4 regions of the Paenibacillus sp. NPDC056933 genome follow, and region 2 is predicted to be linked to each of the others. Evidence: predicted binding sites of a transcription regulator. Region 2 holds the regulator's gene; each other region holds the start of a gene.
The links. Region 2 encodes Rex, which represses fermentation and respiration genes when NADH is low (regulators of the CRP and FNR family bind a similar motif). Its sites were predicted from a motif close to TTGTGAAATATTTCACAA; they were not measured.

Region 1: a site for Rex is predicted at 1,082-1,099, ahead of adhE (bifunctional acetaldehyde-CoA/alcohol dehydrogenase). Genes of this name have one in related genera too.
Region 3: a site for Rex is predicted at 1,192-1,209, ahead of ACFTRD_RS11345 (cytochrome ubiquinol oxidase subunit I). Genes of this name have one in related genera too.
Region 4: a site for Rex is predicted at 1,407-1,424, ahead of ACFTRD_RS22340 (cytochrome ubiquinol oxidase subunit I). Genes of this name have one in related genera too.

What each region holds. Positions count from the first base shown of each region.
Region 1 covers NZ_JBHUQN010000002.1:728,327-730,532, forward strand. The annotation lists gene adhE (bifunctional acetaldehyde-CoA/alcohol dehydrogenase) at 1-1,001, opposite strand, end outside; gene ACFTRD_RS18265 (Crp/Fnr family transcriptional regulator) at 1,430-2,146, shown strand.
Region 2 covers NZ_JBHUQN010000002.1:544,159-546,364, reverse strand. The annotation lists gene dinG (ATP-dependent DNA helicase DinG) at 1-275, shown strand, start outside; gene ACFTRD_RS17325 (redox-sensing transcriptional repressor Rex) at 500-1,153, shown strand; gene ACFTRD_RS17320 (amidohydrolase) at 1,140-2,206, shown strand, end outside.
Region 3 covers NZ_JBHUQN010000001.1:2,538,985-2,541,190, forward strand. The annotation lists gene ccmA (heme ABC exporter ATP-binding protein CcmA) at 1-206, shown strand, start outside; gene ACFTRD_RS11335 (hypothetical protein) at 218-436, shown strand; gene ACFTRD_RS11340 (TlpA family protein disulfide reductase) at 429-758, shown strand; gene ACFTRD_RS11345 (cytochrome ubiquinol oxidase subunit I) at 1,372-2,206, shown strand, end outside.
Region 4 covers NZ_JBHUQN010000003.1:465,135-467,340, reverse strand. The annotation lists gene ACFTRD_RS22340 (cytochrome ubiquinol oxidase subunit I) at 1-1,283, opposite strand, end outside; gene ACFTRD_RS22335 (hypothetical protein) at 1,640-2,206, shown strand, end outside.

The DNA.
Region 1 (2,206 bases), 180 kb from region 2:
TCGGCTACGAGAATTTTGGTGCCTGCTGGAACTTCAATACCACACATTTGTGCGATAGTGACTGCGGATTGACCAACAATGGCAGGGTTAACCGCACATTTTTCAGCGTTAATCGCTCCTGCTGTCAGTTTTGCTGCCTCATCCTTGTTAACGAAGTAACAGCCATTCGCAATCATTTTCTTTTTCACCTGATCGAAGATCGGTTCTTCGATAATGACTGCTTGCTCGGAAGCACAGATCATGCCGTTATCGAACGATTTGGACAAAATCAGATCCGTTACTGCTTGGTTGATATCTGCACTTTTCTCAATAAAGCAAGGTACGTTCCCTGGCCCTACGCCCAGTGCCGGTTTACCACAGCTGTATGCAGCTCTCACCATGCCTGATCCGCCTGTCGCCAGAATGAGCGCCACGTCGTTATGATTCATCAAGGCATTTGTACGATCCATAGAAGGATCATCGATCCACTGAATGCAATCTGCTGGAGCGCCATGCTTCACTGCTGCATCACGCAGAATTTTGGCAGCTTCGCGGCTACAGTTCTGTGCAGATGGGTGGAAACCGAAGATGATCGGGTTTCGTGTTTTGATGGAGATCAATGCTTTGAACATCGTGGTGGATGTCGGATTGGTTACCGGGGTAATCCCCATGATGATGCCGACAGGCTCCGCAATTTTCTGGAAGCTTTCGTACTCGTTATCTTCAATAACCCCTACTGTTTTGTCATATTTGATGCTATGATACACATATTCTGTTGCAAATATATTTTTGGTGATTTTATCCTCATACACACCCCGGCCTGTTTCTTCCACGGCCATTTTGGCGAGCATCATATGTTTGTCTAGACCTGCAAGCGCCATCGCTTGCACGATCCGGTCAATCTGTTTCTGATCCATGGACATGAAAGCTGCGTGTGCTTTATTCGCTTTGTCAATTAACGTTTGAATATACTGACCTGCTGTCGGTTCTTTTACTGGGGCGACTTCGTTCTTTACAGCCATCTCCCTCATCCTCCTAAAGGTTCGTATTGGTTTGTCTCTCTTCTTTACATTCACATCGTACCATGGGGAAAGGGTTAATTATGTGATTTTTTTCACAAAGTATAACAAATTTAATTTAAGTTTTGTGGTTCCCTCACTTCGCCATTTACACTTCCTATTTAAACTATAGGGCTGTCCAATTCATCTTTCCCTTCTGAAAGTGAATTTAATCACAATGTTTGAAATTTCGCCATTTTTGCCCCCTATCCACGCCCCTCAAACGGCAAGATTAGGTATATACTGAACTTAAAAATTGAACCACCGCAATTTGTACCGTCCTTCCCGGCCGAGTTAGACCCTGATCAGGACGGCAACGGTTTGCGGCGAACCACGGAGGCCAGTCCAAGCTGCAGAAGGCCGTCCGATGGACACAAAGGGGAGATAGACTTATGAGAGAACAACTGAGTGTACTGGAAAAACGCGGCAATACCAACTGTTTCTCGGAAGCGAATTTCAACCATCTGCTCGTAACGATGAAGGACAGAACCTATCCGGAAGGAACCCATCTGTATTGGGAGGGAGATGTCTCTGACAAACTTTATTATATGAAACGGGGCCGTGCCCAGATCACCAAATCCACGGATGAAGGCAAGGAACTGATCATGTACATGTATCAATCCGGTGATATGATTGGTCAGGCCGACCCGTTCTTCGGGTCCAAACACAGCTTTTCAGCGGAAGTGCTGGAGGATAGTGAGATCGGAGTACTGGAGCACAAAGACCTGGAAATGCTAATCTGCCAACATTGTGACTTTGCGATCGACTTTATGAAATGGATGGGCATCCATCACCGGTTAACTCAGACCAAATTCCGTGATCTGATGTTGTACGGTAAACCGGGTGCACTTTGTTCCACGCTGATTCGGTTGTCCAATTCCTACGGCGAACCCCATGGAGAGCATGTCATGATTCATAAAAAAATAACACACACGGATCTGTCCAATATGATTGGAGCGACCCGTGAAAGTGTCAACCGCATGTTAAGCGATTTGCGTAAAAAAGACGCCATTGAATACGATAACGGCATGATTGTCATCAAGGATCTACAGATGCTGCAGGGCATCTGCCACTGCGAATTATGCCCTAACGAAATTTGCCGAATCTGACATCTGAGGATTTCCCCGTCTTATAAACATTTGATATGCAAATGAAAAAAGCCCATCTTC
Region 2 (2,206 bases):
AGAGCGAGCTTTTGCAAGAGCAGAAGAAAAATCCGTTTATGAAGCTGTCTGTGCCGCAAGCGGTCATTCGTTTCAAACAGGGTTTCGGTAGGCTGGTTCGCACAGGTCAAGACAGAGGCATCGTGATCGTATACGATACACGCGTCATTGAAGCCTATTATGGCAAGTACTTTTTATATTCATTACCAGGACCCAAAATGGAGCATATGCTTGCGGAACAGATGGTTTCGCGAATTACGGAATGGCTCGATAAGCCAGCCGGGGAACAACAATAACAGACTAGAGATACCTTGTGCTCACTACATCATTGCATGAAGCCTGTGATCAGCGGTAAAATTGATTAGATCATTCATTTGTCTCATGAATTTGAAGTAATGCAATTATCATTTATATAACTAGAGCATTCTGTATATTTACTTTTCCTTTCGTATGTACTGATTTATGCAGGATGCTCATCTTTTCATCTATCTATCGTGGTCTTGGTAAGGGGGAGCAATGAATGAAATCAGATAAAATCTCGGAAGCCGTGGTGCGACGTTTGCCAGTTTATTTGCGCTACTTAAATGAATTGCATCAGCGCGAAGTCACTACGGTTTCTTCTCAAGAGCTTGGGCTAAGGCTGGATCTGAATCCAGCTCAGATTCGTAAGGATCTGGCTTATTTCGGTGATTTTGGCCGTAAAGGCATCGGTTATGACGTTTCATATCTCATCGAAAAAATTCGTCATATTTTAAAGATAGACCAGCAGATTAATGTGGCTCTTGTCGGAGCCGGTAATCTGGGACATGCATTGTCCAATTACAACGCATATCTGAAAGACAACATGAAGATTGTTGCTGTATTTGATGCCTACGGTCCGAAGATTGGAAGTCAAATCAACAGCCTGACGGTACAGCCGATGAATGAATTAACAGATTCGATCAAAAAGGATAACATTCGCATCGGAATTATCACTGTTCCCGACACGGAAGCCCAAAATGTTGCGGATCAGCTGATTGAGTCTGGAATAGAAGCGATCCTCAACTTTGCACCAACCATCCTCAAAACCCCGCCGCATATTCGCATTCATCATGCCGATTTTACGACGGATCTGCTTAGTTTGGCTTATTACTTGGAGAATGGAAAGGACGACGAGGAAGATGACGAGAAATAGATGGGTTATTCATAACGGCAAATTTGCTGTTAGCGAGGGTGCGAATTGGAAAGTGGTTCACGGTTATATGGTCGTAGAGAATGACCAGATTGTGCATATTGGTGAGACGTTGCCGGAAGGAGACGAAAGTCTGACGAAGGTGGATGGAAAAGGACTGCTCTTCCTGCCGGGTCTGATCAATACGCATGGCCATGCAGCGATGTCGCTTCTGAGAGGTCACGGGGACGATCTGGCGCTACAAGTTTGGCTGCAGGAGAAAATGTGGCCAATGGAAGCCAAAATGACGTCTGAAGACGTATATTGGGGCACATCACTTTCCGTGCTTGAAATGTTGAAAGGCGGAACAACGGCGTTCCTCGATATGTATGATCATATGGATCAGGTTGCGAAAGTGGTGGAACAATCCGGCGTTCGGGCTGCTCTGGCACGTGGCGTAATCGGACTTTGCTCAGAAGAAGAACAACGGCGTAAACTGGAAGAGTCCGCAGCATTTGCCCGTCAATGGAATGGACAAGCAGACGGAAGAATTACCACCGTAATCTCTCCACACGCCCCTTATACTTGTCCTCCAGACTACATAGAGAAGCTGGTACAGGTTGCACATGACCTGAATCTGCCTTTGCATACCCATATGTCTGAAACACTTCGTGAAGTGGAGCAGAATGTAACCGACTATGGTCTTCGTCCTGTCGCACATCTGGAGAAATTGGGCTTCTTCTCACGTCCATCCCTGGTCGCCCATGCCGTGCATCTGAATGATGAGGAGATCGAGATTCTCGCACGGCATGATGTAGCCGTTTCCCACAATCCAGGCAGTAACCTGAAGCTGGCTTCGGGTGTTGCACGTGTACCTGACCTGCTGAAAGCAGGTGTGACCGTGTCCCTGGGAACAGACGGACCTGCAAGTAACAATAACCTGGATATGTTTGAAGAGATGAGACTGGCTGCATTGATTCACAAAGGTGTGTCCGGTGACCCAACGGCCGTTCCAGCCGGGGAAGCGCTGCTGCTCGGAACTTCATATGGTGCCAAATCCATTTTCCTGAACAATAC
Region 3 (2,206 bases), on a different contig from region 2:
AGTTTGCAAATCTGATAAAACAGATCAAGAAGGAGGGACATATGGTCGTGTTCTCCACCCATCAGCTTGAGATCGCAGATGATGTTGCGGATCACATTGTTTTTATGAACCAAGGACGCAATGTGGGAGATGGCTCTACTGAGGAGTTTCGTCAACAGTTCGGGTCGCTTCATGCTGCTTTTCATCATAGTCTTGGCTTAAAATGAAGGTGAATCGATTGAAACAAAAGAGTCCAAAAATACGACGTTTGATTACAATCCTTATTGGAATGGCTGCTTTGCTGACCGCTGCATGGGCAGTGTATCAGGGGACTTCATCATCCGAGCCCAAAAGAACCGGTACCATCGAAGCAGGTGCAGCCGCTCCCGAATTCACTGCAGTTAACTCAGCCGGAGAACAGGCTCTCGGATTATCGGGGCAAGGTCGTCATGATTAACTTTTGGGCTTCATGGTGTACTCCTTGTGTGAGGGAAATGCCGATGATTAATCAGATCGCTAAGACATATCAAAATGACGTGGAGACCCTGTTTGTCAATGTGGGGGAAGCGAAGGGGACGATTCGTGAATTTATGGAGAAACAGCAATTCGATTTCCCTGTTATCATTGATGTAACTGGAAAAGTCTCCGGCCTGTATCGCATCACCGGGTTGCCAGCAACGATGGTCATAGATCAGAAAGGCATGTTCAGCCACATTCTGTTTGGTGAGTTGACCGAGGAGATTCCCTTGCAGCAATGGCTGGAGGAGATCGTACAATAAAGGAATGGAAGCCTTCCAATACTTAAGAACAAAAGAAGTCGCTCTGTAAAAGTGGCTTCTTTTGTTTTATTTGGAGACTGCTATACGAATCGGAGCAACCGCGAACGGTTGTTCCAAACACCTTGCACTCATAGTGGAAAGAAAATGCATATCACGGTTGTGCCCAATGAATCAATAGCTCCTTTGGGTACTTTTTACGCTTTTCACCGAGTTGTCAGAAAGAGTTGATCCTTTCTTGAACATTTAGGGACGAAGACGTGTCAGCGATTGAATTGCTAACTTACAAAGATATAATAATTTTAACTATTAAGTCATTTTCAGTCCTTTGACCCTTTAGTAACAGGAAAAACAGGCTCCTCAACGCATGCTTAGTCCAGGATCAAAGCATGCCAGCGCGCAATGCTGGTTTGTAAAGCCTTCTTCACCCCTTACTTTGTGAAAAAATTCTCTTTATATATACAAAGATGAAGGAACGCTTTATAGATGAATCCTGCACCCATCTCGCGAAGCCTATCCAATCCTGATATTGAATGTAGCCGAACGCTGGTTGACCTAATGCGAAGTAAAAAATCATTACGAAAATCGAACAGAGATTGAAAGGAGGCAGTAAAGAATGGCAATCGATACGGTGATGTGGAGCAAACTGGTGACAGGTATGACGCTCGGGTTCCACGTTATTTTTGCAACGCTTGGTGTCGGTGTACCGTTAATGATCGCTATTGCAGAGTTCATGGGGATTCGCAAGAAGGACCCCCATTACATACTGATGGCGAAGAGGTGGTCACGAGGGTTTGTCATTTCTGTGGCGGTTGGTGTGGTGACGGGTACAGCGATTTCACTGCAACTGGCCCTGGTGTGGCCGAATTTTATGAAACTGGCAGGGAATGTGATTGCACTCCCACTATTCATGGAAGTGTTTGCGTTCTTTTTTGAAGCCATCTTCCTGGGCATTTATTTGTATACGTGGGATCGATTCAAAAATCCGTATATTCACTGGCTGCTGACAATTCCAATCGTCACCGGGGCAGGCATGTCGGCTGTGTTTATTACAACAGTGAACGGATTTATGAATCAGCCTGGAGGCTTCGTCATGGAGGCAGGCCAATTCACAGCGGTTAACCCGGTGCAGGCGATGATGAATACGGCGACGTTCTCCAAGGTGTTTCATGTATTAAGCTCAGCCTATTTGACGGGAGCTGCCCTGTTAGCCGGAATTGCAGCCTTTGCAATGCTGAGAAAAGGGGCATCTGCCTACCACAAAAAAGCCTTGAACCTCATGATGGCGGTGGTTCTGCTGTTCGGCTTGCTGAACACGTTAGCGGGAGATGTGTCCGCCAAGTTTTTGGCCGAGCATCAGCCGGAGAAACTTGCAGCTGCAGAATGGCATTTTGAGACGGAAAGCGGCGCAGATTTGATTTTATTAGGATGGCTGAATGCAGAGCATGAAA
Region 4 (2,206 bases), on a different contig from region 2:
AGTACCGTATAAGCTGCTGTAAAAGCAATGGTGGAGAACAAAATCTGTCCTGCGCTTACGTTCGGGGATACCCCGGCTGCGGTCGTCATATAACCAAATACCGTCCACGGCTGCCTTCCCACCTCAGTCATAATCCACCCAGACGTATTGGCGATAAACGGCAGGGAAATGGCGAACACCATCAGTCGCATAAACCATTTGCCTGCTCCCTCCAGCTTCCGGCGCATCGCCAGGAATGTACCGTATAGAGCTAGCAAAATCATCAATCCGCCCGCAGCAATCATGATGCGGAAGCTCCAGAACGTCGTCCGTACCGGTGGAATATAGTCCCCTGGTCCATACGTTTGCTCATACTCGGCTTGCAGCTCTTTCATGCCTTTGACACTGCCGGAGAATTTGCTGTAGGACAGGTAACTGAGCAATCCGGGGATTTTGATCTCACCGGAATTCTCCTGTTTGTCCGGATCGATAGCGGCCACCACCGTCCATGGCGCAGGGTCTTCCGTCGTCGTCCATGTTCCTTCACTGGCTGCCATTTTCATTGGCTGCGTCTCCACCAGATATTGCGCCTGGAAGTGACCCGAGAAGGCAACCCCCAACGAGGAAACCAGACCAATAAGGATGGCAATGTTGAACGATTTGCGGAAAATCTCCACATCCTGTTTCTTCATCAATTTGAAAGCGCTGATCCCGGTCACTACAAATGCGCCTGTCATCAGGGCACCAAAGATCGTGTGGGGGAACTCCACCAGCAGTTGACCATTCGTAATCAGTGCAAAGAAATCATTCATCTCGGCACGGCCATTATTAATCTCGAAGCCAACCGGATGCTGCATGAATGAATTGGCTGCCAGAATCCACAGCGCGGACAGGAATGTGCCGACAAATACCAGCCAGATACAGGCCAAGTGCACTTTTTTGGACAAGCGATCCCATCCGAAGATCCATAGCCCAATAAAGGTAGACTCCATAAAGAACGCCAGTAAGGCTTCCACAGCCAGTGGCGCACCAAATACGTCCCCGACAAAACGGGAGTACTCCGACCAGTTCATGCCAAACTGGAATTCTTGCAGAATGCCTGTGACCACACCGACAGCAAAGTTAATCAGGAACAACTTACCCCAGAATTTGGCCATCGTTTTGTAAACTTCCTTACCCTTCACTACGTACAACGTCTCCATAATGGCTACCAGCAGCACAAGACCGATGGACAGCGGCACAAAAAAGAAATGGAAAATCGTTGTGAGCGCATATTGGATACGCGATAACATAATCGGATCCATACCGTCACCCCTTCTTTCTGTTCATATCGCAGTTTTCGTATTTGGCATTGAAGCCCCTTCTTCAGTTTCTGTCAGCCAAACACGTATTGATGAACGTATTGTGCCAGATTGACCATTTTATACATGTGACAATTATCACAAAGCCTGTCATGACAGCAAAAAAAAGTGACGACGGTCACACAATAGATAAAATTCAGTCTAATCTTTCGGCTTGTCAGCTTCGTCTATTCACGGAAGATACTCATGTTTGGGACGGAATGCCCATATGTTAGTGTCAGGCATAAAATGCAAGGTACAGAAAGGTCATTACATATTGGATGTCTCCAAAAATGCAAATCAAGTGAGGTGAATCATCGATGGAAGAGCTGTCTCCAATCCCGGATTCGGAGCCTCATCAGGAGATAGATGCAGAACAGTCAAGTAAGGCCCCTCCTCCCTTTCGTTACGTTCTTTTCCCCCGAAAAGGAGGATGGTCTGCTTTTCCCTATCCAGACATCGCTGCTCTGATGGTCGCGGAAGGGCATGTCTACTATGTCAGCAGTCTGGAGCGCTCCGAGGAAATGCCTGCGAATATCACCGTTATCACGCTTCCCGAAGCAGAACAATTGCTGCAGGAGCCCCATACGGTAGCCGTGATCGCTCATCCCTACTGGATGACCGCAACCGCTTCGCTTCATCCCGAACGCTGTATTGTACTGTTACCAGAGCCAGTTGGCGAAGAAGCAGAGTCCCCCTTATGGGAGGGCTGTATTTCAAGACTGGTCGGCATCGCCGATCTGGTGGGCACCTCATCGGAAACTCGCTATATGAAGCTGATGTTCCAGGGCGTACGTGTCATCTGGATGAATGGGGAGGACGCTACCCCTGCTGGTTTCATGCAAAAGGAAGACCTTGAAGTCCCTCTCCGGGACTATGAATTGCTA